Regions from separate parts of the Paenibacillus sp. FSL L8-0333 genome, predicted to be linked through region 1. Evidence: predicted binding sites of a transcription regulator. Region 1 holds the regulator's gene; each other region holds the start of a gene.

The links. The regulator LexA, encoded in region 1, represses DNA repair genes until DNA is damaged. The targets are predictions, from matches to a motif close to CGAACATATGTTCG.
Positions count from the first base shown of each region.
Region 2: NYE72_RS22990 (YolD-like family protein) is a predicted target of LexA. The motif match lies at 1,732-1,745, and genes of this name have one in related genera.
Region 3: recA (recombinase RecA) is a predicted target of LexA. The motif match lies at 8,979-8,992, and genes of this name have one in related genera.

Region 1 is NZ_CP150186.1:3,839,900-3,851,747, forward strand. Features, by position in the region: gene metH (methionine synthase) at 1-1,122, opposite strand, end outside; gene NYE72_RS17145 (FixH family protein) at 1,242-1,667, opposite strand; gene NYE72_RS17150 (HAD family hydrolase) at 1,930-2,715, opposite strand; gene NYE72_RS17155 (hypothetical protein) at 2,750-3,271, opposite strand; gene NYE72_RS17160 (DUF896 domain-containing protein) at 3,321-3,530, opposite strand; gene NYE72_RS17165 (LysM peptidoglycan-binding domain-containing protein) at 3,640-4,053, opposite strand; gene lexA (transcriptional repressor LexA) at 4,305-4,931, shown strand; gene NYE72_RS17175 (L,D-transpeptidase) at 5,109-5,447, shown strand; gene NYE72_RS17180 (hypothetical protein) at 5,600-5,980, shown strand; gene NYE72_RS17185 (hypothetical protein) at 6,200-6,778, shown strand; gene NYE72_RS17190 (MBL fold metallo-hydrolase) at 6,828-7,610, opposite strand; gene NYE72_RS17195 (cupin domain-containing protein) at 7,611-8,102, opposite strand; gene NYE72_RS17200 (DUF5316 domain-containing protein) at 8,138-8,341, opposite strand; gene NYE72_RS17205 (hypothetical protein) at 8,767-9,456, opposite strand; gene glnA (type I glutamate--ammonia ligase) at 10,278-11,606, opposite strand; gene NYE72_RS17215 (MerR family transcriptional regulator) at 11,640-11,848, opposite strand, start outside.
Region 2 is NZ_CP150186.1:5,139,335-5,145,698, forward strand. Features, by position in the region: gene NYE72_RS22975 (WGxxGxxG-CTERM domain-containing protein) at 1-316, opposite strand, end outside; gene NYE72_RS22980 (M15 family metallopeptidase) at 392-1,078, opposite strand; gene NYE72_RS22985 (hypothetical protein) at 1,196-1,360, shown strand; gene NYE72_RS22990 (YolD-like family protein) at 1,357-1,692, opposite strand; gene NYE72_RS22995 (hypothetical protein) at 1,900-2,460, opposite strand; gene NYE72_RS23000 (PH domain-containing protein) at 2,578-3,066, shown strand; gene NYE72_RS23005 (glycosyl hydrolase) at 3,140-4,615, opposite strand; gene NYE72_RS23010 (cytidine deaminase) at 4,790-5,206, opposite strand; gene NYE72_RS23015 (NucA/NucB deoxyribonuclease domain-containing protein) at 5,313-5,744, shown strand; gene NYE72_RS23020 (hypothetical protein) at 5,826-5,975, opposite strand; gene NYE72_RS23025 (YjfB family protein) at 6,125-6,301, shown strand.
Region 3 is NZ_CP150186.1:4,104,773-4,116,620, forward strand. Features, by position in the region: gene NYE72_RS18260 (DEAD/DEAH box helicase) at 1-1,226, opposite strand, end outside; gene NYE72_RS18265 (phosphate propanoyltransferase) at 1,885-2,457, opposite strand; gene NYE72_RS18270 (dipeptidase) at 2,596-3,561, opposite strand; gene NYE72_RS18275 (stage V sporulation protein S) at 3,682-3,942, opposite strand; gene NYE72_RS18280 (TIGR00282 family metallophosphoesterase) at 4,142-4,936, opposite strand; gene rny (ribonuclease Y) at 5,148-6,689, opposite strand; gene NYE72_RS18290 (RecX family transcriptional regulator) at 7,009-7,734, opposite strand; gene recA (recombinase RecA) at 7,845-8,909, opposite strand; gene NYE72_RS18300 (competence/damage-inducible protein A) at 9,210-10,496, opposite strand; gene pgsA (CDP-diacylglycerol--glycerol-3-phosphate 3-phosphatidyltransferase) at 10,605-11,192, opposite strand; gene NYE72_RS18310 (YajQ family cyclic di-GMP-binding protein) at 11,348-11,839, opposite strand.

The DNA of each region.
Region 1 (11,848 bases):
TGCCCCACTCTTTACCTGAGCTCGGGCAATTTCTGAGGCTTCCTCATATTTACCTTCGACGATAAGACGTTTGAATTTACGAGAGCCAAGTACATTCGTACGTTCACCAACCATGTAAGGACGGTTGTCGTTCTCAATATAGATAGGCTCAATACCTGAAAGTGCAGGTGGATGATTACCTGCCAGCGGGCGTGGAGGATATTCGAAAAGTGCTTCCTTCATCGCACGGATATGCTCTGGTGTCGTTCCACAGCAGCCCCCCGCAATATTCAGCCAGCCTTTTTCAGCAAAGGCTGCAATCTTGCGAGCTAAAGAATCTGGAGATTCATGATAATGTCCATTCTCATCCGGCAATCCTGCGTTTGGATAACAGCTCACGGCTGCCGAGGAGATCTCCGAAAGCGAACGAATATGATCCCGCATGAACTCTGGACCAGTCGCACAGTTGAGGCCCATAGAGATAGGCTTCAGATGTTCTAATGAGATATAAAATGCTTCAATATTCTGACCCGCCAGTGTAGTACCCATTGGTTCAATTGTTCCTGAAATCATAACCGGTAATGTGATGCCAGTCTTTTCAAAAGCATTACGAATACCAATACTTCCAGCTTTAACGTTAAGTGTATCTTGAGAGGTCTCCAGCAGCAAAACATCTACTTTACCGTCGATCAATGCCACTGCTTGTTCCTCATAGCTATCAACTAGCTCTTGGAAAGTAACGCCTCCAGTTACTGAGAGCGTTTTTGTTGTTGGACCCATAGCCCCCACGACGTATCGCGGACGGTCAGGTGTGTCATATTTGTCTACTGCTCTGCGGGCCAACTCTGCTGCCGCTAGATTGATCTCACGTGCGCGCTGAGGAATATCATATTCCGCCAGTACAACAGAGGTTGCACCAAATGTGTTAGTCTCAATGAGATCAGCCCCTGCTTCGAGATACTGCTCATGAATCGTCTGAATGACTTCTGGACGTGTTAATACCAGCATTTCATTACAGCCATCCAGCTCATCGCCACCAAAATCTTCTCCAGTAAGAGGCACCTGTTGGATCATTGTGCCCATTGCGCCATCAAGGATCAAAATCCTTTGTTGTAAGCTTTCCTCAAGTGTATATTTAGCCAACTAATAGTCCCCCCAGTAAAACATTAGAGTAAGTTTAGCAGAATAAAGGAATTTCGAAAAGCCTTCCTTTCCACTCTGCTTTATCTGTTATTGCTCAGCAACCGTTGTGAACCTTTGAATCATGGTTTCACAGACAGCTCTTTGCTAGGCATAGAGTGCTGTGTCCGGGCTGTCACATGTGAAGTGACATTATATTGTCCTTCCTTTTCAAGGGTCCCTTCTGCTTGATAGACTCCTTTACCTATTAGCTTTCCCTTAAGCTCTATTTTCTGTCCCTCATCATTTTTATTCACAATTTCGAACAGAACCTCTTTTGCATCATCTACTGCCTCGTTATCTTGGGTCACCACAGCTTCAAAGGTTACCTTTTGATTTACAACAACTTCTTCAGGACTCCATTGTAGTTCGACTTTGATAGGTTCCATAGACATGTTCATATTCATGTTATGTATTTCTGAATGCTTGGTTCCATTTGAAGAACATCCACCTAGTACTAGAAGTGTTGCACCTAATAATACAGCGACTAATTTCTTCGATCTCATCATTTGGAGCCCTCCCAATCATTATCGAATAATAAAAATCTACCAATTCATGTTATACATCTCCATCTATTATACACATTATTATTGGTTTTTCAGTATTTTGCATCAATTCCGCATTAGACTTGTGACTTAAATCATTTACTTAAAAATCTAATGAAATCCTTATGTTAGTATGTATGTACAGAAAAGCAGCGAGTTTCTTAGGATCTCAGAAACTCGCTGCTTTTATAAAGTCTTTATGTTGGAGCTAATAGCTCTGTATATCTTACAAGGATTGAACTAGTGGAAGAAGTTCCTCAAGGTGATTGATTTCATGATCCGGATGAATATCAAGACTAGGTGCTCTACCTTTTCTATTAATCCAGACCGTGGTCAACCCTGCTGCCAGCCCCCCACGGATATCCGTTGTAAGCTTATCGCCGACCATAACCGCTTGCTCAGGAGTTACATCAAGAAGCTCTAAAGCATGCAGGAAAATTTCCTTATCCGGTTTGCCTTTACCAAAGCTTCCGGAAATCACAATATGATCAAAGAAAGGAATTAACTCTGGCACACCATCTAGTTTTTCTTGTTGCAGTGCAGGACAGCCGTTCGTAAGTAGCAAAAGCTTCACTTGACCCCGTAACTGCTCCAGTACATGCATTGTTTCTTCATAGATGTATGGACGTTTTCTGCGCTCTGCTGCGAATTTAGTTGCCAAGGTCTCAGCTAGTGCTTCGTCTTCCACCCCTAAGGCTGCAAGTCCGCGACGCCAAGACTCTTTACGATATACCGGTGCAAGCTGCTCCAATTGACGGAATTCTGGTTGTTCACCTGCCGTAAAGTTAGCCCAGAGTGCTTCATATGGATTAATTCCGATCATCTTTGTAAATGGGAACGTCTCATAAGATTCATACAAGCTACTTGCTTCCTTACGAACTGCAACTTCTAGTTCTTGTGGATCAATCGTATCCCCGGCGGCTTCACAAGCAGAACGAAATGCTTCTTCGACGCTCCGATCATCCCACAGCAATGTATCATCAAGGTCAAATAGTACAGCAGAAATTGGCATTACAGGTCTCCCTCTCCCTTTAACTGGTCTAGTTCTATTCGTGAACTACTTCAATGTTGTGAGCTTTAGCAAATGCTTCTAATCGTGTACTCATCGCATTAGTATCATAGCGATTCATAAGTCTTGTGAAAATCCATTTCGTACGTTTCCCTTTGTGCTTAATGACTACAGCTCCACGCGAAAGGGTGATTTTCTCAATATCTGCAGCTGGAAGCCCGCGTTCGCGATTGAATTTAATAGTAGACAGTCTTGCTTTTTCCACCTTCAAGTACGGACGACGGAAGAACAATAGCGCTGCCAGCAAATAGTACAGTACTACTCCCAACCAATTAGCCAGCATGCCATTTCCTTTGGCCTGATCAATAGAACCAACTACCCAAAACATAGTGCCAAGTATCACTAACACTACCGGAAATGCAATGTTGCGACCTTTAAAGACTTCGGCATTCTGGGTAGGAGATTTAGAGGCATAAATCGTATCCTTGCCTTGTTTCTTTCTTTGCTTGTTGATTTGCTGTGTGTTGCGTTGAACCATTCTTTCCCAAGAACGGGCCATGTGCGTTCCCCCTAGTCATCCTGAAATATCTATGAAAAGGAACAGCGAGCTAATGTTTAAGCCCCTTGTTACCTTGTTCATGCTCATCGTTATCTACTACTTCAATAGTATTTAATTGTGCTCGGAAGTTATTGCGGATATTCCCCAGGTAAATTTCACGAAGCTTGGCGCGTTCCGCCACTTCCTCTTGATTAAGGCCTACGCTCTTCTGTTTGCGTGCCAATTCGTTAATTCGCGCGACCAACTCATCAATATTCAATACTTTCCCTCCCCCTATAAATTAATTCTAACTCTGCCATGAGAAAAAGAGCTTGTCAAGGTCTACTCCCTGCAAGCTCTAATGGTCATTCTATTATGTTCTCAGAAAATTAATAAATAGGTAAAGTAAGTATGTCTCCAGCGTTAATTTGACTACTCTTAATCCCACTTGAACGTTTAATTCCTTCTATATAAACAACTGTCTTCATATCAGCCGGTTTATTCTTAAGGGCAATACTCCATAGTGTATCTCCACGTTCAACCACAATCCGCTTCTCTTCCTTCATTATAGTCGTCGATCCTGCAAATACATTTCCCACTACTGTTAGGCCAGAAAATACTAGCACGATAATCAATATTAACTTAATAAAGAAGTCCTGACGGAACAACGAAATCATCCCTCCTAGCAAACGTTCCGTTATCTCTTTCACCTTAGCGGAATTACGGGCAACGTCATTATGTCCTAAAGATTCAACCACTGGGGCCTTATCGTAGATGCTGCGGTATGTACTGTATTTTAGCATAATTATCATCCTCCAAACACTTGTTCTTACTTTCGAATTCATAATAACACGAACATGTGTTTTGTTCAATACTATTTCAGAACAATTGTTCTCTTTTTTTTGAGAGACTCAAGTGGTACATTTTATTATCATTTGTCTACCATTTTTTAACTCTAGCAGATTAATATTTATAATAGTTAGAACTTATGTTTGTGCGAACGGTAGTTCTATGTTATAATTTTCCCAAACATTACTATATGGGGTTGATTCCAATGTCAAAGATTTCAAGTCGCCAGCTGGCGATCCTGGAATTTATACGAAGCGAAGTCCGCAGCAAGGGTTATCCACCTTCCGTCCGGGAAATTGGAGAAGCTGTTGGCCTTGCTTCCAGCTCCACAGTTCACGGTCATTTGGACCGGCTTGAGAAGAAGGGACTTATTCGTCGAGATCCAACGAAGCCACGTGCAATAGAATTACTAGGCCAAGAGGATTCAGAGAATGTTCACCAATTCGCCCAGACCATCTCACGGATTCCTGTCGTAGGTAAAGTTACCGCCGGGGTACCTATCACTGCTACAGAGAATATCGAGGACTACTTCCCACTTCCTACTCACTATGTAGGTGACAACAAAGTATTTATGCTGTCAGTTATGGGTGATAGTATGGTGGATGCTGGCATTATGAATGGTGATTATGTAATTGTTCGCCAACAACAAACAGCGGACAACGGAGATATCGTTGTAGCCATGACTGAAGAAGATGAAGCAACCGTTAAGACCTTTTACAAGGAACGTGATCATATACGGCTTCAGCCGGAGAATCCAGCTTATGAGCCTCTTCGCCTTAATCGCGTAACTATTCTCGGAAGAGTCATCGGATTGTTTCGAGATATCCACTAAGTATGCACTCCTACCATAAAAGGCTGTTCCGCAAATGCGGAACAGCCTTTTTTCTGTGTATTTTGCTTTCTCAACCACTAACGAACATTTGTTCTCGTTCGCTAAAATGGGCATTTTCTATGAATAACCGTTTAGGCGTTCTGCTCATATCCTAATTAGAAAGGAGTGTTGTGCATAATGCCAAATTACCGAATTATTGTAGATCTGACCCAACGAATGTTATATCTTCTGGACAATGATATTGTGATTAGAGGTTTCCCTGTCGGCATTGGTAAGATGTTAACCCAATCCCCAGTGGGAGAATTCACGATTATTAACAAACAACCCAATCCAGGCGGTCCCTTTGGTGCCTTTTGGATGGGACTGTCTAAACCACACTACGGGATTCATGGAACGAATGATCCTTCCTCCATTGGGAAAGAGGTATCCCACGGCTGTATCCGGATGTACAACGAGGATGTGTTAACACTCGCAGCTATCGTCCCTATAGGAACACGAGTAACGATAAGGAATTGAATTCGCTGAGGACGTCACAGCCCCCAAATCACCATATACAGAATGGGGGTCATTACATAAGTAAGTATTTTTTCATTAGCATACTAGGAGTTTGGTGATTATATGTCGAATATTGTTAACAGGATTGCAAATTGAAAAGGATGTGTTTAGTTTTGAATAACTCAAAAATTAGAACCCTCGTCGATTTTAAAGTCGATGCACTGGGTAAGCTGTCCGGTTTACTTTTAAATGATGAACAAGCTAGTGGAAAAAAAGTGAATTTGCTCACCTCTTTTGGCAGCATTCAGGGAATCGTCTCTCCAGCCGTCTCCAACAAAGAGGATGTATTTGATTTAAAATCTTTGATGGATGATGTAATAGTAGACGAATACATATCTTATTTGGGAGCAGAACACCCTGATAAAAATTTCAGCTATAACTTTGTTGTCCTCAATGACGTTACTGTAAGACCTTATGCTAGTTATGGGACTCCGATCGAATACAAACAGCTGATTGTTTATACCGATCATATCACTGCCTTCAATTTTCTATAGGTTACATACTTACCTTAAAAAGCACCCTTGCAGCAACCCCCAATTTTGCGCCATTTGCAGAATCGGCAGGTTTCTCCGGGTGCTTTTTTTGGGCTAATTCCGAAGCCGATCCTATAATTCCACGAATTTCCCTTTTAAAAGATACTAGTGGGGATCATTCAGGCATATCTTTCAATAAGCAACAATTTGAGTCTAATGAGATAACTGGGAGGTGATTATATGCTGATTATCTTAGTGTACTTATTTGCTATTTTAGGAGTTGTTTTAATTCTAAGTGCCGCCATTATAAAATTGAAAACGCTATCCACTTCATCTGATATTTCTATGCTAGTTAATGCGGCTGCATCCTTTAACATCATTTTCACCAAAACATTCATTCCCCCCAATCAATCTCACTTGATCGCACTTAACGAACCTAATAAAAAATTAGCAATAGGCACCAGAAATCCGAAGAACAACAAAAAAGCAGTAGCAAAGCTATACTCTTTCGATAATGTAATGGGATCCGAGATTGTGGTTAACGCACTTACCCTTTCAAAAGTCTCCAAAAGACAACAAAACAGCAAAACAACTGCAACTAGTGCAGATATTAACGTCCTTAAGGAAGCTGATGAAGAAGCTAATGTGATAGAAGAACTCACGCTTAAAATATATATGAACAGCAAAGAAACGCCTGTGTATTGTATTTCCTTCTTGCCGGGTTTATTGCCTATTCAACAATCCGACAACCAGTACAAGGAAGCTTACTCCCAAGTACAACAATTGCATGCACTCTTCAGGTCAATCGTATCTGAATAATTAAGTTGTTATCGCCATACCTCTCATTTGATTTCGAAATAGAAAGAACCTAAAATTGCACACTAAACCCATCAAACTGGTGAATACCCGTACCATGTGCCACTACTTTTTGCTCACGTAACTCACGAACTGCCTTTTTGACCTCTTGTAAAATAGATGGATCTAAACCCAGCGTATTATGAGAGCCATATACTTGGGTAACCCCTGGAATTTCTGTAATCTTCTCTAAGGATGCCACTAAATCAACCGGACTAGTCGAAGGGTAAAAAGCATAGATTGGAGTAACGTCATACAATAAATCACCTGTAAACAGATATCCGTTGGCATGATCAAATAGGCTGATATGACCTGGCGAATGACCTGGTGTGTGGTAAATTTCTATTTCGCGCCCACCTATGTCGAGCACATCCCCCTCTTGTAAAAGAGCCGTTGGTTTCCCTTGAAAAGGTATGTAGGTGTTAGGATCAAAGGTTTCAGGAACAGGAAGGGTGATGTCTCGACTCATATCCTTTCGAATCTGGGCAAGGGACAAGCCTTTTATTCCGTTAATCAGCCAATCCTCATCCTCTTTATGAACATAGATTGTCTCGAATTGTCCGTGACTGCCAATATGATCTGCATGCACATGTGTAGTTATGACAGCGATAGGTAAATCCGTTAACTGATCCGTTATTCTTTTTATATTATCAATACCTAATCCCGTATCAATTAACGCGGCTTGTTTTTGCCCCAAGAGTAAAAAAGAATGCACCTTTTCCCAATGTCCATATTCACTGATTGCATAGGTGGTCGGATCAATTTCCGTTACTGTAAACCAACGATCTTTAATCAATTACGCTCCCCCATTCCATTTTTCCCTTACATGCTCTTCACCCTTATAATAATCCGCCTGTTCATCCGCTTGATAGATTTCTTGATAAGGCAAAATGTTGATTTTTCCAGAGTCTGGATATTCGCAAACATCTATTCCCTGATTCGTTCGGAGATCCAGATACCTGCATGGTGCATCCGTATGATTATAAAGCTGGTGCGCCCCTTCCGGTCCCATTTCAAAAAATATTACATCCCCTTCCGTAACCTCCGTAAAACCCTCGGGTGTTCTTAACATCGCTTTTCCCGCTAAAATCACAAATATCTCTTCAGCATTTCTATGAAAATGATAAGGATAAGAATATTTATCAGGATCTAAAGATCTGATATCAAAAACTAAATGCTTGGAGCCCACCATTTCAGCTAATCTTTCACTCGTATGCCAAGCAAACTCTGGGATCGGGGACTGTTTTTGAGTAAATGAGACCGTATTTTCATTAAAAATCTTCACCATCTGCAACATTCCTCCTCCTTATATTTTGCGTTCAATTACAACAAATAAAGAATCCCAGCTATAGCTAATGAAATAAGACCACCTAAAGCAGACCCATTCGCTACTTTGTTTTTAGCTTTACGGTCTTGCTTAGATTCCGAATAAAAGTTACCTCTTTGTTGTGTACCTGTCGTGAAGGCTCCAACACATATACCTGAAATTATAAAAAAGCCCAAGCCTATGTAAATAAAAATTTGCATGAACTTACTCCTTTGCAGGTAAGAATTAGTTATCTATATATAAGATATTTTAACATTAAATCCCTTTACTACACGCCATGACTTTCGGACCCATATGACGCTATTTGCTTATTTTCAGGCTTTGGAGCATGGTTTCGGACTCCAGTGACGTTATTCCTAAGAATGAGGCTCATATTGAGTGTTTTTAATGCCAATAGCGACTATGGGGTCCTTTAGTATCCAAAATGTGGGATAAAGCTTCATATAAGGTCTGCTGGGTCCTATACCGGGCTCATACGCGAAATTTGCAACCTCAGCAAATGGAAATTGGCGTTCAAATGAAGTAAGGTACCAAAAAGAAGAAGAAGTGTGCCAACAACCATTTTTTGATTATGGTTATGGCACACTTCTTCTACTCCATACACCCCCTTCGGTTCTGTTTACACTTAATTCATTTCAAGTTCAAGTGTTGCCAGTGAAACCATCACCCAAGGTGCAAACTTATTCGACGAATCACCCTTAGGATTGTGTATCCGAAAAAGAAAAGCTTCCCCCGCCTGATTTTTCCAGACCATATAATCTTCTATCCCCTTATCACTGGTAGCCTGCAGATATAATTCTGCAAAACCTAGAGGATGTTCAATTAGTTCCCCGCTATGGTCGTTTGCTTTACCAATTGCAGAAAGCTCGGTTTGTCCCTGTTGCTTCAAAGCTGTGAGATCGTAACCGGCAGGCAAGTGTTCAATTTCGGCATAATAGGTTGGATCCTCAGTTAATGATAAACGACCAGACTGTGAGTCTAGTGTGAAACCCTGAAAAACATACAGGGAATATCCATCACCTTGCCCAAGTGTACCTTCTTGCCCTGAGACCCCTCCCTCCTGTTCACCAAATGCTTTGGTCTTTGGTCGATCGGATGCTAGAGGATCAGTGGCCTCCGGACTGGCGGACTCCTGCGCCTCCATAGAAGGAGTAGCAGAAGGTTCGGGAGTGGTTGTAGCTTCGACAACTGGCGTAGGCGCTGCACTTGACGCTGTAGGCTCTGCCTCGTTTGTTGTTTTATTGTTACTACATGCACCGAGAATTGAGGCAAACAGAAGAATACTAGTAGCTGTAGTTAATAATATTTTTTTCATTACGCACCTCCTTATTACTATAATAGTTATTACCCACATGACTAACGTATCCTCTTATTCTTCAAATCTTTTCTTCATTTTTATTGCTACGGATTGAAAAATTTCATTCAATCGACTCACTCTTATTGACAGCTATGGAGTTGTGCTCGAAATTCAAATTGTTCCCGGACGATTCGGGCACCTGCTATCTTAATAGGCAGACGACACATCAATTAAGTAAAAGACAAATTCCACGAAACACTTTACTTATAACATTTTCAGAAAAAAATAAAATAGCGACTCACAGCAAACGCGGGGTGGTTCTGTAAATCGCCATCCTTAATGATCTGTAACTCAGATTTGTGTCAACACTCTTTGATAAATCCTTTAAAAGTCAAAGCAATGCGAGAATATAAGCAATGTCTGTCATGACTATGTACACTCGTCTGAAGAGTTATTTTTTTGATTTATAACTTCTTACTAATAAACTTATACCTTTAAAAATCAAAACCACTAATATCCCGAAAATTATCAAAGTTAATATTAAGTTTGACCAAACTATATCCAAATTCACTCCTCCGTCTCTGCATTTAATTCTTCTATATCCCATGATATCCCATTATTTATGATAAATGAACAGCTTCTTACACGTTAAAATTGTTAATCAACAATATGCCAATTTTGATATTCACCTGTAAAACATCCTCGAATAACCTTAACCTCAGCTATTTGTGGGCATTTCGCGGGCATTTTTCGTAGACATATCATTGATGGTTACAAAACCACTATTTTGCCCAAACAAAAAAACCCTCAACACCAAAGGTGTCAAGGGTTTAAAGGTTCTAGTACAAAGTCATGTATTGGTTTCTTTCCCACTCGTGAACCTGAGTACGATAGATATCCCATTCGATTTCTTTCAGCTCGTAGAAGTGAGCCAGCGCATGTTCGCCGAGAGCTTCGGTAATTACATGGCTGCGGATCATTTCGCTTAGCGCTTCTTTCAAATCGGATGGCAAGCTCGGGATGCCTTCTTCAATACGCTCTTCCTCAGACATCACATAGATGTTACGGTCAATTGGGGCTGGAAGATCAAGCTTACGCTTAATTCCGTCTAGCCCTGCTTTCAACATAACAGCAAGTGCGAGGTATGGGTTAGCTGCCGGGTCCGGATTACGAACTTCAACACGTGTGCTAAGCCCTCTCGAAGCCGGGATACGAATCATCGGGCTACGGTTACTTGCAGACCAAGCTACGTAACAAGGTGCTTCATAACCAGGAACAAGACGTTTGTAAGAGTTCACTGTTGGGTTAGTAATCGCTGCAAAAGCACGAGCGTGCTTCAAAATACCAGCCATATAGTAACGTGCAGTTTTGCTCAGACCTAGCTTGTCACTTTCATCGTAGAACATGTTTTCTTTGCCATTAAACAAGGATTGGTGAGCGTGCATACCCGATCCGTTAATACCAAACAAAGGTTTAGGCATAAAAGTTGCATGCAAGCCGTGTTGACGGGCAACCGTCTTCACAACGAGCTTAAAGGTTTGAATTTGGTCAGCAGAAGTGATCGCGTCAGCATATTTGAAATCAATTTCATGCTGGCCGGAAGCCACTTCATGGTGGGATGCTTCGATTTCAAAGCCCATTTCTTCAAGGGTCAATACGATTTCACGACGGCAGTTTTCTCCTAAGTCCGTAGGAGCTAAGTCGAAATAACCACCTTGGTCGTTCAATTCTGTAGTTGGGTTACCTCTTTCGTCTGTTTTGAACAAGAAGAATTCAGGTTCAGGTCCAACATTCATCGCTGTAAAGCCCATTTCTTCGGCTTCCTTCAGACAACGCTTCAGGATACCACGTGGGTCTCCAGCAAATGGAGTACCATCAGGCATATACACGTCACAAATCAGACGTGCAACCCGGCTATCAGTCACCCAAGGGAAGATTACCCAAGTATCAAGGTCTGGGAAGAGATACATATCGGATTCTTCAATCCGTACATAACCTTCAATGGAGGAACCATCAAACATCATTTTGTTGTCGAGTGCTTTTTCCAATTGGCTAACCGGAATCTCTACATTCTTGATAGTACCTAACAGATCTGTAAATTGCAGACGAATGAAACGAACATTCTCTTCCTTGGCAATGCGTAAAATATCCTCTTTAGAAAAGCTCACGTGATCCTCTCCCTTTCAAAACTCTGTATATTATTATTTATTAAAAAACCGGGATAACTCACCTTGAATAAGCGATACCTGTCCCGGTCTTTTACCGGAAACTAGTTCTTGCTTCAGCAAACGGTGAAGCTGCGAATCTGATAGCTCTCTACGTCTAACCTCTGTGTCAGGGGTAATCACAGTAGCTTCTTCGGATTCCTTAGAGACTGGGTTCATTACTTGCTTGATGCCAGCAATGTTAA
Region 2 (6,364 bases), 1.3 Mb from region 1:
TGCTGTTGGTTCTGTAGTTATTGCGGGTGTCATTGTAGTTATTGGTGTTGTAGTTGTTAGGTCTGTAATTATCATCGATGCGGATCTTATCTTTCATAATGCTCTCATGCTGATTCATTGTTCCCGTGGTGCCATTCATTAGATTGCCTTCCGTATTCATCATCCGAGTGTGTTCCGCAGTGCCATCCATTCCGGTATTCGCGGCTGGGATACCGCCCAATGCTGCTGATCCAACGGCATTTGATGCATAGCTAGCTCCCATTAGACTCATTGACAGTACAGTACCGCATGCAAGGCTTGTTATCAGCTTGTTCACAGTGTTATGCCTCCCTTTAAGGTTAGTTATCACTGATAATTTCCCCTTGGACGGCACTGTCTATGCATGATGATTTTACTCTTTTACTACATTAACTGTCTTGGTCACAGCATCATAAGTAACCTTTGCTCCAAGTGCCTCAGCCAGCGCACGTATGGGCACATAGGTTATTCCGGTATCGAGAACGCCATCGGTAAGCTTACGGCCGTTTAGGTTAATGGTCACTGTAACGTCTTTGTTCACCTGATCATCCCCTCCGGTAATCTTTTTTAAAGCCTCTTTGGCTTGGTCCGTCGTTGGACGTTTACCTGCCCGAAGTTGATCTATAGTTAAACCGAAAGTCATTTGCAGATGTGAATAATCTTTAAAAGAGGTCCAGTCCCCGCCCCATTCTAATCCAAGCCGCTTAGCCTCCTGTACAACCTCTTGCCAATCCGCAGTCTTATCTTTATCACCATCACGATTGATATCCCAAGAAAGGCTAGTGCCATTCGGCAGCAAAAGCGCAAAATCAAACGCAAGACCATAATTATGATAGCTGGTACCGCCTTTAGCGTTGGTAACTATCGGCCCCGGTTTGCTTCTACCCTGCGCATACAAAGCATTTTGCTCAGCGATGGTCCGTAGACCCTGAGTAATAACGATAGGGACTCCTCTCGCATGGCTTTGCTGAATCAAAACATTCGCACCTGCCGCCAAGACAGGATGAAGCCCGACCAGACGCGCCGCGGATTTTTCCCTCAATTGCTCCAAAGTCAGCATAGAATCACCCCTTTGGTATATTCAATGATGCCGCTGTCCTATTTGCCTGTACCCCTGTCCCCCTTAGGATGATTTCCACAAAAAAGGACAAAATATTTAACGAAAGGTGGGAGACATATGGATATTCATAGCGATAGCTATAAAGTTGCAGCCCTTAGTGAACAGGAAGAAGCACTGGAAATTATTCGGAATGCTGAAGCTTCCATTGCACATCTGACCGGTAACCCTACCGTTACCTTAATCGCTTATGAGAAAAGCGAAGGCAACGGTTCTCAGCATTAAACGATGTAGACCTCGACAATATCATCCACATCGATCCACTTCCATTCCTCCGCCCACTGCAGCTTAAACTCACGCGAGTGGGTGTGAATGGAAGTCACAAAGCCACTTAACATCGTATTTTCAAAAGGTTCAAACAGAACAACTGTCACTCGTACATGACTCCGCAACGACAAAGCCAGTGTACATTCGATCTCCTCCAGCTTTTGCTCATCCAGAATAGGCTTGATGCGGCGCAGCGTCTCCCGTTCATCTCTTATAATTCTTGTCTTATGCTCCGGCAGCATCATGCGGCTGCTTTCCCACAGCCCGTTTTTTTCCAGCTTTTTGCCCATGGTAACCCCTCCCTTATAATATATCTATTCTTCTGAACACGAACGTATGTTTGTATTATATCCGCATCTTCGCATATTAATCAATAATCAGGAAAAAGATACCTTTTTGAAGGAGCGCTTTTTATCCAAAAGATGTATATCAATGTATATCCATGTAAGCGCAGCAAAAAGACGCTGACAGATAAACTGTGCAGCGCCTGATTTGATTTATTCTTGAACAACATCTCCAGATACTGAGGTAGCTTCACCTTCGGAATCTATAAGTCCAGTTGCTTCTCTTGCCTCATTAAGCTTGGAGATACCGAACAACATCGCTATATCAGCTTTTTGATTCAATTCATTAAATTGCTCAGCCGTAACATTTGCGGAATCTGCGCCCTGAGAAGCCTCTTTTTTTAAAGAATAAGCACTTTCAAAGGAAATTTTAGACTCTTCAAGCAACTTACGAATGTCTTCAGGCAAGCTGGAGGAAATTTTTACTTTCTCGGCTTGATTCGATAAATCAGTTGCGGTAATCTGGAATTGCTTAATTTTCTTCTCCAACTGCTTGTCCGTGAGTTCTCCTGCTGAATAACCCGCAATGGCTTCATTGAACTCCGCTAAAGAAGATTTTCCCGACTCTTCAAGTTTAGACATTTCATTGTAGAAGTTTTGCACAGTCTCCTGCACTTCTTCTTCCGTGGCAGGTGCCGATGAAGTTGAATTATTGCTGCAGGCGCTAAGGATGACAGTCATCATCAGCATTCCTATTAGTAAAGCTTTTTTCATTATTTATCCCTCCACTTAACAGGATAATGTCGGTTTGTGTAAAGCGCAAATGAAATATATGTAAAATGACTGTTATGTTATAATTATTTTAATTGTGATCAGAAAAGGAGGGTATTTATGCCTTATTGCACCACCTGCGGAGCGGAATACAAGCAGGGCGCTAAATTTTGTGGAGAATGTGGAACCAGCCTTAACGGTACCGCTCCAGTGACCGCCCATCGACCAGCAGAAGATAATCATGTCAATCAAGAAGTTGTGCTCTGGAAAGGCAAACCTGCCGGCATCTCAGATCGACTTAAAGGAATTATAGCTCTTAACACAACTTCATATACCATTACAAGTCAGCGCATTATGTTAAAGACCGGACTTATCGGTAAAAATGTTGAAGAAATCGAATTGCTGCGCGTACGCGATTTATCCGTGAAACAGTCAATAATGGACCGGATGCTTGGCATCGGGTCATTAACTGTATTTTCTGATGATGCCTCAGCGCCTCAGCTTCTTTTTCGAAAAATCCATGATGCCCAAACCGTCAAAGATGTTCTGCGCAAAGCCGTTCGTGACGAGAAGATCGCCAACAACATTAGCTACCGCGAACAAATTTAAGACGCTCATACGTAAAAAGGCCCCGGAAAACCGGGGCTTTTTGCTTGCGCTTGTACACTTGAAGTACTCTTTTTTAAGGAAGATAAAATGCCCCCGCTGGGATAACCCCCTTGATCTGGCTAGGACTCTCCCACTGCAAAACAACCCGGGCGTCGCCCGCATTCTCATAATACTCCACCTTTATTTCATACGGCTTACCTGCTATCAGACTTATGCTTCCTTTTCGTTCCTGGCCGCTCTGATTCACCCAACTATCAATGACTAGCCCGCCATCAATCCATACCCGTATCCCATCATCAGAGTAGGAATAAATGGTATAAATCTCGCTAAAAGCAGCCGTCAGCTTCCCACTCCACCGCACAGAAAACGCATCTACACGAATGGCAGGATCAGGCGAACCTTGTCTCCATGAAAAGTTAATATTGGCATCCGTACGCAAAAGTGCAGGTGTGCCGCTAAGCGTCATGTTATTGTAGTATTGCCCACAGAGTCCACTCTCCAGCACACTATCCCCGATAGCAGCGAAAGCGGCGGCCTCAGCAGCATACTCCTCTCGTGTGAATACCATTTTGTCGTTCATAAAAGCTTTTATCACAGCATCGGTATTCTTCTCATAGAGGAGTTTCCCCCAGGTCAGCTGATAAGACCATTTGGGCTGCGTTTTGGACAACAGTTCAGCAGACGGAAGCTCTCCATTCTCACCAATCGCAATCAGCTTGCCACGACCCAGATCCCATAAATTATCATAATGGCTAATCTTGAAATCCGCGTCATAAATGTCGAGCGCCAGCACATCTACCTTATCACTGCCCGGATAGTATTCTGCCGGCTCATCACACCACTGATTTTTTGCATTTGGACTCCAAACCCACAATAAATTATGCAGCTTATGATAATTGGTAAAACGATCGAACATAAGGTTCCACAATGCAGCGTAATTGCTCTTTTGCCCCCACCAAAACCATCCACCATTCATTTCATGATACGGCCGCCAAAGTACAGGAATCCCTGCGTCATTAAGCTTTTTCAGCGACAGGGCTATCTTATCCAGATCAGCTAACAGCGCATTATACTGGGTGGTACCTGAGGTTATATATTTATCAAAATCAGCATTGCTTAGGCTCGTATTTACATTCCCCCAAGTTGGCGCTGTCCCCGGTAATGCAGCGTGATAACACATCGTTACGATCCCGCCGGCCCTAGACCAGCGTATCGCACTGTTGACGACCCAATTCCGCTGATTGTCAATTAGAGCCTGGGACTGATTATTGATTGCGCCCAGCTCGTAGCCATGAAGCGCAGCATATTGCCCACTGGTATTTTTAAGCTTCTCCATGAGCTCGTCTGCACTTTCCAAATAATCATGTTGGCCGCTTATCACACCCTTTCCCTGCAAGTAATAGAGGGTATTCAGCAATAGCTGAGCCGAGGACGACAGTCCCGAATCCGCCGGAGCCATTTGTAATCTGCGAAAAGCCATCTGCCACTGCACATCGCCCACGAACCTTGATGCTGAATCAACCATCTGACGAATAATCCGCTGCTCCATCTATTCTCACCATCCTTTTAAATCTTTTTAAGTTATAGTATGGGGACAATAGTGACATGAACTCAGCGAATGGACATGAAGTTGTAAAATAAGTTGGGACGATATAAGGAACTGCTGAATAATTTCACGGCTCAACAAAAAAAGGAGCTCAGCGGCTCCTCATTACTTTTTTTCTTATCTCGTGTACCTTAAAGGCAATAGCTCAGTGATTTCATATTTAGCTAATCGGTCATCCTCCGATACAATTATCTTGCTGTCTATTCCGTAATCCGCAATTAACTCTCGGCACATGCCGCAGGGAGAGACTACTTTAATCTCTTTTTCCTCGCTGTCTGGATCAGAATGCCTTACCGCAACAATCGTATCAAATTCCTTATAACCTTCGGATATCGCTTTGCCAATCACCATCGCTTCTGCACAGACTGTAATCCTCCCCATGCTGGCTTCCACATGTACCGCTGTAAAAATCTCTCCTGTTTTAGTACGAAGCGCTGCACCCACATGATGACGCCCCCATTCATAACGTCTGGTAATTATATCTTCGGCAGCCGTAATAAGCGTCTGATCCTCAATGGTAATTATGTACTCCATATCCAGTTACGTCCTCCTTTATTTTACCTAATTATATTAAATCGCACTGAATTATGATATAAGATATACTATTTTAAGTGCCAAAAAAGGAGGAGCAGAATTGAAAGTGAAAAAATGGATCTCCAGTCTCATCATTGTTGCATTACTTGCTTTGGCTAGTTACTGGTTTGAACAAAACGGAGAGCCTACAGACCCCTCGTCTCCATCCAATTCGAGTGTTGTTCAGCTAACCTTCCCATCAGACCGCTATCCTGAGACCGCCAAGCATATTCAGGATGCCATTGCGAAAGGTGAATCCGCCACATGTACGATTAACCGAGAGCAGGCTGAAGAGAACCGCAAAGAGTCCTTAAAAGGGATCCCTACTAAAAAGGGATATGACCGGGATGAATGGCCAATGGCTATGTGTGAGGAAGGCGGCGTTGGTGCCGACATTGAATACATAACGCCAAGCGATAACCGCGGGGCAGGAAGCTGGGTTGGCAATCAGCTGGAGGATTATGCAGACGGAACCCGGGTGGAATTTATGTTTAAATAACGATCTGTCTGACCATCCCCAGGCAACAGAATAGCCCCACCTGGCATTCGCCAGACGGGGCTACACTTCACATCAGCTAACTTAGAATAAGCAAGCTTTAGTGATGATAACCAGCAAGATGAAAAGTACCAGGATTGCTCCTGTAGAAGTCCAAGGACTACACACCGGACCTACTGATGCTGGACTTACTACCGGACCTACGTTACAACCACAACCATGTTCCATACCCATTTTCAATTCCTCCTAATGATTAATGACTACAGCACAAGATATGTAAAAAGGAGATAAGCCGTTTGGGCGAATTGGCAAACAAATGCCAATCACCTAATGAATTGAAGGCGGACAGTCGATAAACAGGATATACACAAAGGAGGTGCAATATGGATATAGCTGCATTATCAATGGCAATGAGCCAAGCATCCTTAGCTCAAAATGTTGGGATACAGGTCATGAATATTGCCAAGAATCAGGCTGAAACCCAGAGCCAAACTATGGTGGAAATGCTGGGCAAAAGCGTTGCTCCGAATTTGGGAAAAACACTTGATATTAGTGTGTAATTGCTTTATGCTAAGGGTACATGAGAACTAACGTTCCTATGTATCCTTAGACTTTTTTTACTC
Region 3 (11,848 bases), 260 kb from region 1:
GGTCTGGAAGACGATGGTCTCGAAGCTGCTGCTTTCGAACCTGACGGTTTCGCCGAACGATCTGTCTTCATTTGCGTTTTACGAGACATCGGATAAGGATGATCCTTAACTTCCGGAATCGATTTTCCAATCAATTTTTCAATATCTTTAAGGAAAGGAAGCTCTTCAGCTTCGCAAAAAGAAATTGCCGTTCCGCTCAATCCCGCTCTGCCTGTACGACCGATCCGGTGCACATAGGTTTCCGGAATGTTCGGTAGATTGAAGTTGATTACGTGAGACAGCTCATCAATATCAATTCCCCGGGCAGCTATATCCGTAGCTACGAGAACACGAGTCGCACCGCTTTTAAAATTCCGCAAGGCGTTCTGGCGATCATTTTGTGATTTATTGCCGTGTATGGCTTGAGCAGAAATGTTCACTTTAGCCAGATCGCGGGTAACACGGTCCGCACCACGTTTGGTACGAGTAAACACCAAAGCTGAGACGATGGATTTATCCTGTAACAGCAGGTTCAATTGGTTTTGCTTATTTCCGTTCTCTAATAAATAGATCGATTGATTGATTCTATCCGCAGTAGATGACACGGGTGTGATCTCTACCTTCACTGGATTCACAAGCAATGTTTTGATCAATTTGGAGATTTCAGTTGGCATCGTTGCCGAGAAAAACAGAGTTTGCTTCTTCGTAGGCATTTTGGCGATGATTCGTTTCACATCATGGATAAAGCCCATATCCAGCATCCGGTCAGCTTCATCTAGAACTAAAATTTGTACATATTGCAGATCTACACGTTTCTGATTGATCAGGTCGATAAGTCTACCAGGGGTAGCAATAAGAATATCGGCACCTTGATTCAGTGCGCGCTCTTGCACTTTCTGTGACACACCGCCAACAATGGCAGCAGAGCGGATATCTGTATATTGGCTATACGCTTTTATGTTATCAGCAATTTGAATCGCTAGTTCTCTTGTCGGTGTTAAAATCAACGAGCGAATGCGTCGCACATTATTGGATTTGTTTGGGTTGGATTGTTCGCTTAACAATTGAATAATAGGCACGGAAAATGCAGCTGTTTTTCCTGTTCCCGTTTGCGCGCATCCAAGTAAATCTCTACCCGCTAATACAGCTGGAATCGACTGCTCCTGTATTGGTGTAGGTGATGTATAGTTTTCTTTGCTTAAAGCCTTCAAAATTGCAGGCACAATATTCAGTTCATTAAATGTCATTGGGTCTCCTTAATTTCTAATACATATATTCTTAACAATAAATCCTTTTGTCACGTCATAAACCATAATCATAACACAATAAGTTACATAATAATAGATTTTCTTTATCATTACACCAATTTTCATTAAAAATCCATTTCAGGATACTATTCGTTCTGCTCGTACAGAAATATTTTGCTAACCGTAAAATACTCCTCCTCAATTTATCCTGGGGCGTATCTTTTGTTGATCCTGTTGATCCTGTTGAGCAATCGGACTCAGACGCCCTTATTTTGAAGATTCATGGTTTTTGGCGATGCTATCGGACTCAGATGCAGTTATTCACACCTTCGAAGCCCAGTTCAGGACAAATATAAGGCAATAAGAGCTATGCGGTCCGATACCTTGGCAAAATAGATCAAAATGCTGAAATAGCTGCGATACAGTCCGATATGTACAAGCGGTCGGGTAAACCACGCAAACTTTACAGCACGCGGATCAGACACACAATCCTTACAGCACGCGGATCAGACACACAATCCTTACAGCACGCAGATCAGACACGCAATCCTTACAGCACGCGGATCAGACACGCAATCCTTACAGCACGCGGATCAGACACGCACAAAAAAGCGGAGGATTTCTCCCCCGCTTCTTATCTTTGCTATAACTATGATGACTATTCTACGATTTCAGCAGTATCGCCGTTGTTGGCACCTGCAGCGTTAGCTTCGTCAGTGTCAATATGCATATCCAGTTTAAAGCTGTCTGATACGCGTGCAATTACGTTCTCCAATACGAGACCACGATCGCCTCCGAGACGAACTTTAAGCAATTGCTTATCAGCAATGCCCCAAGCTTCAGCTTCAGAAGTATGGAAGTGAATGTGACGAGCGGCGATGATAACGCCTTGTTCCAATTCTACTTCGCCAGCAGGTCCTTTAAGCGTAATGCCAGGTGTTCCATCAATATTTCCAGATTCGCGAACTGGAGCTTTCACGCCAAGTGCGAAGGAGTCAGTACGGGAAATTTCTAATTGGGAAGCCGGACGAGCAGGTCCCAAAATTCTTACTTTGTCAAATTTACCTTTGCTGCCGATAACTGCTACTTGCTCATTTGCTGCAAACTGTCCTGGTTGAGAGAGGGGTTTGAACTCCGTTAGTTGATATCCTGGGCCAAACAAAGCCTCCACATGCTCTTGCGTAAGGTGAATATGTCTAGCCGACACACCTACGGGTACAGTCTTACTCATAGTAAAGTCACTCCTTGTATTTTCTCTAGTATCTGTACAAGCCATTAACCATTATACATCTTCTTAACCAAAAATAAAAAGCCCCACATCATAACGAGGGCCTTTTTTTCGACAATTCATACTTTTAGAACAGGATTGTCATGATTTAGACACCTGTGAAGGTAAGTTTGTACGCAAGTAGGAGACCGCATTCTCATATAACCAACCTTTAACGGAAGCTTCTGGATAGTAACGAAGCAGGTGCTCGGCAAGCTCAGGGTATTTTCCCGGATGCTCCATGTTCTCTACCCAAGTGTCAATGCCGTCAAAGTCCGAACCAAACATCATATGTTTCTCGCCACCCAGACTACATACATGATCAATATGCTTTAATAAATCATCCATACGAGCTTTTCCATCATCACATACAAACCACGGATAAAAGGTCAGGCCCATTCTTCCGTCCATTGCAATCAAAGCTTTAATCTGTTCATCATTTAAATTTCTAACATGCCCACAGATTGCTGCGGCGTTCGAATGGGAAGCTATAAACGGACGTGTGCTTAAGTCGGCTAGCTCCCAAAAACCTGCCTGAGACAAATGCGACACATCAAGCAGCATTCCACTGTCGTTGCACCATTCGATCAGCTTTCGCCCTTTTTCCGTAAATCCGCCGTTGCGCTGCTCCAATACTCCGTCCGCTGCCCAATTGGCATAATTCCAAGTGATCCCCAAAAACCGCACGCCAAGCTCAAAGCAGAGCTGTGCATAAAATAGGTTCCCTTCTAGACCGTCTACACCCTCCAGAGAGAGCATTCCCCATGGAGGTGCTCCAACTGCTCGTTTACCTACCTCCTCCTTCCAACGCAGCCACTGAAGGCTCTCTGCGCCTAATATTTTTTGCCGGAACAAATCAATTTGTCCTAAAACATTCTCAAAGCTAGGTCTACCTCTACTTGCCGAAAGGTATATCGCAAAAATCTGCAATTCTACACCGCCCGCTACCAACCTCTCTCCGGTGACATCCAACCGGGGATCATTCTTAAAATCCATATCCGGTGATGCTTGCATTTTACTCAGCACATCACAATGAAAATCCGCAACCTGTAGCTTATCGGTTCTCATCCCAAGCCCTCGCTTTCATGCAGCCCTATTCCAGATTCTATGCTTAAAAACGCCAGACTATATACCAAAAGCAAAAAACCTGTTTACATAAGTAAACAGGTTCATCGTTCTATGCTTCTATTATCTGGGTTCTACAATCAATTTAATCGCGGTTCGATCCTCTCCATCAATCACAATGTCTGTAAATGCCGGAATGCAGATCAAATCTACTCCGCTTGGTGCAACAAATCCCCGGGCAATGGCAACTGCTTTGACTGCTTGATTCAGTGCTCCAGCTCCAATAGCTTGTAATTCGGCCGATCCACGTTCACGAAGAACACCTGCTAAAGCGCCGGCGACGGAATTTGGATTGGATTTAGCTGATACTTTTAATACATCCATAGTAAGTACCTCCCCTGGGAAAATAATGGTGTTCTTCCACTACTTTAGATGTTATTCGCGAGAGAAGAAATAATTCCTTCTTTTTGCGGACTACTCTGGAGAAAATGGTACAATAGATACTCTTTTTCGATATAATAAATATCACACTTTACCCTTATTCGGCGAAATTACCCAGAAAATCACTTATCTTATCCTACTACTAGCTCATTACCCATTCATCTTCACGTAGCCGTATTTTCTCCAGACGGGTAGCCGCGCCAGTATTCTCGTCTAATTCTGCAAATAAACCGTGAAGCTGCCATTTGCCTTCATCAACAACAAATCGTGCTGGAAGCTGTGTAGTGAACTTATAAAGTACTGCATCTCTTTCCATACCCAGAATCCCTTCGCTTGAACCAACCATACCCGCATCGGTCAAGTAAGCCGTTCCACCTGGCAAAATCACATCATCATTCGTCTGCACGTGAGTGTGGGTCCCAACTACAATTGATGCGCGACCATCCATGAAATAGCCCATGGCGATTTTTTCGGAGGTAACCTCTGCATGGAAATCAACGAGAATGCATTTATGATCTCTACGTAGCTCTTCCACAATTTCTTCACCCACACGGAAAGGGCAATCAATCGCAGGCAAAAATGTACGGCCTTGCAGGTTAACTATAGCCAGCTCTTTCCCGTTACCTTTAACAACTGTATATCCTCTTCCCGGTGTTCCTGGAGGAAAATTAGCGGGACGGATAATCCGGGCCTCATCGTCGATAAACTCGAAGATATCCTTGTTGTCCCATGTGTGATTACCCATGGTGATTCCGTGAACGCCCCAGTTAAAAAATTCATTTGCGATCGCTTTAGTAATCCCTCTACCGGCAGCAGAATTTTCACCGTTAACTATGATTATATGTGGTTGATATTTGCTTTTTAATGAGGGCAACATCTCCCGAAGTGCCTTCCTACCTACACTACCTACGATATCTCCAATGAATAGTACTTTAATGTTTCTCTCCTCCTAATCTTAACCTCTTCATCTAACGGATAAGTCTTCATATTTAAAAGAAAAAAGGCCCCGCTTAGGGGCCAATTTTCATCAAATATAAGAAAGTATAAGTTAAATCTTATCCTTTAACCTTATATTCCCAGCAGAAACATGTACCAGGAAACAATCATAAATATCGTTATTTCCGAAGTGTATGTTATCTACTTATTGCCTATTTAGCGTATTCAACAGCCCGTGTCTCACGAATAACGGTAACCTTGATATGTCCTGGATAATCCAGTTCACTTTCAATCATCTTCGTAATATCGCGAGCAAGACGGAATGCCTCTGCATCGTCAATCTTCTCTGGCTGTACCATCACGCGCACCTCACGGCCCGCTTGAATAGCAAATGATTTCTCAACGCCTTCGAATGACTCTGAGATTTCTTCCAGTTTCTCTAGACGTTTAATATACGTTTCCAGTGTTTCACGGCGAGCACCAGGTCTAGCAGCCGACAATGCGTCAGCGGCGCCAACCAACATAGCAATAACCGAGGTAGCTTCGCAGTCTCCATGATGAGATGCGATACTGTTGATAACAACCGGATGTTCCTTATATTTCTTCGCTAGTTCAACGCCGATCTCAACGTGCGAACCTTCCACTTCATGATCCAGCGCTTTGCCGATATCATGAAGTAATCCTGCACGTTTTGCAAGCACGATGTCTTCCCCAAGCTCACCGGCCATCAGTCCTGTTAAATAAGCAACCTCCATGGAGTGCTTCAATACATTTTGACCATAGCTTGTACGGAATTTCAGACGCCCCAGAATCTTGATCAAATCTGGATGCAAACCGTGAACGCCCACTTCGAAAGTAGCTTGCTCACCATATTCCCGAATCCGTTCGTCCACTTCTTTGCGGGATTTCTCCACCATCTCTTCAATACGAGCGGGGTGAATACGTCCATCAGCCACTAATTTCTCAAGTGCCGTACGGGCCACTTCACGGCGAATTGGATCAAATCCCGACAAAATAACTGCTTCCGGCGTATCATCAATAATGAGGTCGATACCTGTAAGAGTTTCCAACGCACGAATATTACGGCCTTCACGACCGATAATCCGACCCTTCATCTCTTCATTCGGCAACGTAACAACTGAAACCGTTGTTTCCGCCACGTGATCAGCTGCACAGCGTTGGATAGCGAGTGTAATGATTTCACGGGATTTCTTATCCGCTTCTTCTTTCGCCTGCTGTTCAATTTCTTTGATCATTTGTGCCGTTTCATGGCGAACTTCTTGCTCAACATTGCTAAGAATGATACTTCTTGCATCTTCGATGCTTAAATTGGAGATACGTTCCAATTCAGTGACTTGGTTTTTGTAAATAACATCAATTTGCTGTTGGGTTTCATCAATTCGTTTCTCTTTGTTAGCTACTTGTTCTTCTTTTCTTTCAAGCGATTCCATTTTTTTATCCAGAGATTCTTCCTTTTGCAGCAAACGTCTCTCTTGGCGTTGGATTTCATTCCGACGTTCACGAGTTTCTTTCTCAGCTTCAGTACGGATTCTATGGACTTCGTCCTTAGCTTCCAATACTGTTTCTTTCTTCAGCGCCTCAGCGTCCTTCTTCGCATTCTCAACGATGACAACGGCTTCTCTTTCTGCGCTTTGGATTTTAGCTTCTGCAAGGGATTTACGAATAAAATAACCGAACCCAAAGAATATTGCAGCTACAACGAGAACGATAATGACCCAGATCCATGATTCCAGCATCTGTTCACCTCCTCGTTGGTTCCTCTCCAAGGTATATCCCTGGGAATTGTGCAGTTGTTTAACTATCCGTTCATCACCATACAAAAAACCGGTAAACAACCGATTGCCATACTGCACATGCTGCACATGCACACTGCCCGCCTTATCCGGCGATTACATTTCATATGAGTTGTACGTGAACCGTTTAAAACAGTCTCCTTTTTGGGAAGGAAAAAGGATTCTAATTTTATGCCGATTCATGTTATATTTTATTATTTATAAAAAGACATTGTCAAGAGAGTCGATATACGCATTAATGTCAAGAGAATCAGTGATTCTAGTAAAACTCCTCATCTTCACCTTCATAATTGTCTTCCGCAAGTAAAGTATTGATCACTTGGCGAACCATATCGCCCGAGAATCCACGGCGCATAAGGAAGGCTCCAGTCTTTCTTCGCTTATCTGAAGCGTCTCCACGGATGAGATTCCATTTCTTGCGCCCTGTTTCGAGTGCACTCTCCAGCTCTTGTTCAGGAGTAATATTCTCCAAAGCTTCCGATATAAGGGTTTTGTCAATCCCCTTCTCACGTAGCTCTTGTCGAATCCACATCTTCCCTTTCCGCTGGTTCGCTATTCGTTGCTCCGCCCATTGCTTAGCATATAAAGGGTCATCAAGAAATCTTTCCTGCTGTAGCCGCTGCACCACTTCCGCAATAATAGTCTCTCCTATTTCCTTCTGGCGTAAACGGCGAGTCATTTCCATAGCGGTGCGTGGTTTACGTTCAAGATAACGGAGGCCTTCCACATAAGCTCGTTGACGCTCATCAGCTACAACAATTTCTTCCAAATCAGCCTTCATAAAAGAATTACCAGTAATCATTCGATATTTAATCATGACGTCCTCGTGCACAGTCATGTTATATGCTCCGAAATGTATGATATAACGGTGGTCAGATTTCTTTTGACGTTCTACTTTAGTGATCTCTAAGAGTTCTCCTTCAGGAAAATCAGATAACACCTGCTCATCTTGTTCTTCTGCTTCAAAATCCAGTTGTATTACCATAGTTGTTTGTCACCTCATAGCAATAGATCAGTTATCGTCTTACTTTCAATACTTGTTAAGAAAAGACACCCTGCAACAATCAATCACAGGGCGTCCTATTGTTTAATATACTATTCGATTTCGAGGAGCAATTTTTCTTCTTCCTCTTGCTCTGCAACAATCTCATCATTATTCGGCGCAGCAACAATAGTGGATAAATTACTTGCTTCACGGATCTTATTCTCAATAATAAGGGCAATATCCTGATGTTCCTTCAAAAACTGCTTAGCATTCTCACGACCTTGGCCGAGACGCTCGCCTTCGTAGGAATACCATGCACCACTCTTATTCACGATATCCATTTCAGTACCGATATCTACAAGACTTCCCTCTTTGGAAATCCCTTCACCATACATGATATCAACATCAGCCTGTTTAAATGGAGGGGCTACTTTATTCTTCACAATCTTGATCTTAGTACGGTTACCAACCACATCGTTCCCCATCTTGATGCTCTCTACGCGACGTACATCTAAACGTACAGAGGAGTAGAATTTCAATGCACGACCACCCGGAGTTGTCTCAGGGTTACCGAACATAACACCGATCTTCTCACGAAGCTGGTTGATAAAGATAGCAATCGTATTCGATTTGCTAATGGCACCAGAAAGCTTACGAAGTGCTTGAGACATCAAGCGAGCTTGCAGTCCGACGTGGGAATCACCCATATCGCCTTCAATTTCAGCCTTAGGTACCAAAGCAGCAACGGAGTCAACGACAATAATGTCAACGGCTCCACTACGAACAAGTGCTTCGGCGATTTCCAGCGCTTGTTCACCCGTATCTGGCTGAGAAAGCAGCAATTCATCGATATTTACGCCCAAGTTACGTGCATATTTCGGATCAAGCGCATGCTCGGCATCGATAAAAGCAGCTTGTCCGCCTTGTCTTTGCACTTCTGCAATAGCATGAAGAGCAACTGTTGTTTTACCTGAAGATTCCGGTCCGTATACTTCAATAATACGTCCCTTTGGAAGTCCGCCTATACCTAATGCAATATCAAGTGCCAAAGATCCGCTAGGTACAACTTCCACTTGCATATGCGTGGATTCTCCCAGTTTCATTACCGAACCTTTACCAAATTGTTTTTCTATTTGACGAAGCGCCATATCAAGCGCTGCACGACGATCTGACAATCAGACCACTTCCTTCACTGTTTATAGTAATATAATAACGTGTTTTTAAGGTCTTGCCAAGCTTTTTTTCGAACATACATTCGTTTTTTTTGTCTTGGGCGTTATTTATCCCTTTTATTGTAAGCCTCCCTCCGGAGATAGAAGTTAATTAAATTCTCCACTTCACCGGACATCAACGACTTATGATCATGAGAAAGCATCGTGATCAAAATCTCTGCAAATATACAAAAAACCGCAGCAAAGAAATCTCAGTGCCACGGTTCTTCCGTATGTGTTTATTATAACTGGGCTAATCTCCCATTACAAGTCTGAACCCTCAAGAGGTGTCTCCACCTTGCGTTCCTCAAGTCTCCGCCAGAGACGATACAGCAAAGCCTTAACTGTTCGTAAGCGGATATTTTCCCGCGTACCTTTAAGATTAAGCTCATAAACCTCTGTCTTACGTCCCCGTTCAGCCAAGCCGATAAATACAAGTCCAACAGGCTTTCGTTCAGAATAACCCGGTCCAGCTACACCTGTAACAGATAAGCCGAAATCGCTGTCTGCAATCATTCTCACTTGGTCAGCCAACACCTCGGCAACTTCTCGGCTTACGGCTCCAGGGGCATTGGGTCCCTCCAAATAAGCACTTGGCACATTCAGCAGCTTTTTCTTTAAGTCATTTGAATAGCAGACGATTCCGCCGGCAAACATCGAAGCACTGCCTGGAATATTTGTTATACTCTCCATCAGCAAACCTCCGGTGCAGCTCTCTGCCGCACTTAAGGTCAGGCCGGCATCCGCCATCCAATCCACTATCAATTGCTCTAGCGGCACATCAATGTTCGCATACAAATGTTCCGGCAAAATCTCCTTGATTTGTTGTTCCAGTATCTCCAGCTTTTTTGTAGCTTCATGCTCAGAAGGGGCCTTTGTCGAAATACGAACAGTTACCTCTCCCTCTTTGGCATACGGAGCAATCGTTGGATCAGTCTGACTGCGAATCAGCTCAATGAGCTTGTCCTCCAGCAGTGATTCTCCGATGCCGGCAAATTTGAGCATTTTTGAATAAAGCGGTGTTTCGTTCGTCAAGGCGTGCTGCTGTAGCCACGGTACTGCTTTATCTACGAACATCGGTTTCATCTCACGAGGTGGACCTGGAAGCACAATATAATATTTCTTCTCATGCTCAAAAGCAATCCCAACCGCAAGACCGATTTCATTCGGCAACGGTGTAGTTCCTTCAATTATAAGTGCCTGTTTGCGGTTATTTTCGGTCATAACGATCTTACGATCATCAAAGAAACGTTGTACATGATCCATCGCCAAACGATCAATGTGGAGCGTTCTACCTAGCGATGCAGCCAGTGCGTCTTTAGTCAGATCATCCTCAGTGGGGCCAATTCCGCCTGTAAAGATAATAACGTCGGCCCGACTCTGAGCGATCTCGATGGCTTGCTGCAGGCGGCTGCTGTTATCACCGACAACAGTTTGAAAGTATACATCGATCCCGATGGCAGCTAGCTCTATAGACAAAAACTGGGCATTACTATTCACGATTTGACCGAGCAAAAGCTCTGTCCCTACTGCAATAATCTCCGCTTTCATACCTGGCTTTCGCCTCCTAGTTATAATGTAGGTACACTGCTTTTAGATTTCAAAAAAGGTAATAGGTGCTTCACCTATTACCTTTCCTTGTATGTCCAGCTTACATTCTTACGCATTATGCAGCTGTAGCAGATCCTTATTCTTCACAAAATAATCAATTCCAGAATAAATAGTGATCAGCGCTGCGGCCCAAATAGCAATATCGTCTACAGGAATACTGACAAATTGAAATGGGAAATTATTCAACAACAGCAGTGAGATCGCAACAATTTGTACAACCGTCTTTATCTTGCCCCATTTGCTGGCGGCAACCACTTTTCCCTCTAGCAATGCAATCTGGCGAAGTCCGGTGACTGCAAACTCACGACTGATGATTACAATAGCAATCCATGAATCGCATCTGCCCAGCTCCACAAGTGAAATCAGAACTGCAGATACCAGCAGTTTGTCCGCAAGTGGATCAAGGAGTTTACCGAGATTGGTGACCATATTATATTTCCTAGCAATGTAGCCGTCTATTCCATCCGTGCTGGCCGCAAGCAAAAAGATTACAGCTGCTACCAAATGATTAACAGATAGCTGAAACGAGCCCCAATGTATCGGTTCTGGATAAAAACTGAAATCCACCAGTAAAAAAAACATCATAATCGGGATCAGGCAAATACGAGCTAGCGTGATGCGGTTGGGCAAATTCACTGAAGTTTTCCTCCCCTAAATCGTTCATACAAATTGCCTAAATCAGGCTAATCCATTTCTACTTAAGCAAGTATATTATAGCAATAAATAGGTGTCAAAAAAACAGAAAGCACCCCGCGTTGTTAGTGCTAATAAGCACTGCGGGGCACAAAATTCTATTTCATGTTCATGAATTGTAGATCCAGCGGCAAATCAGCTTTACGCAAAATCTGAATAATCTGCTGCAAATCATCGCGGCTCTTGCCGGTTACACGAATTTGATCCCCTTGGATCTGGCTCTTCACCTTTAATTTTGAATCACGGATCAGAATATTAATCTTTTTCGCATTCTCCTGATCAATGCCTTGCTTAAGCCCTAAACGTTGACGTACAGATCCCAGGGAAGCCGGTTCTACTTTACCAAAGTCCAGATTCTTTAGGGTGATGCCTCTTTTCACCATCTTTGATTGTAAAATATCAATAACAGCGTTTAGCTTATATTCGTCTTCAGAGGCGATTATAAGTGCGTCTTTCTCCATCTTCAGACTGCTTTTGCTGTTCTTAAAATCAAAGCGGTTGTCGATCTCTTTCTCTGTTTGGTGAATAGCATTCGTTAACTCCTGCATATCCATTTTGGATACAATATCAAATGAACATTCTGAACTCATTAAACTCCA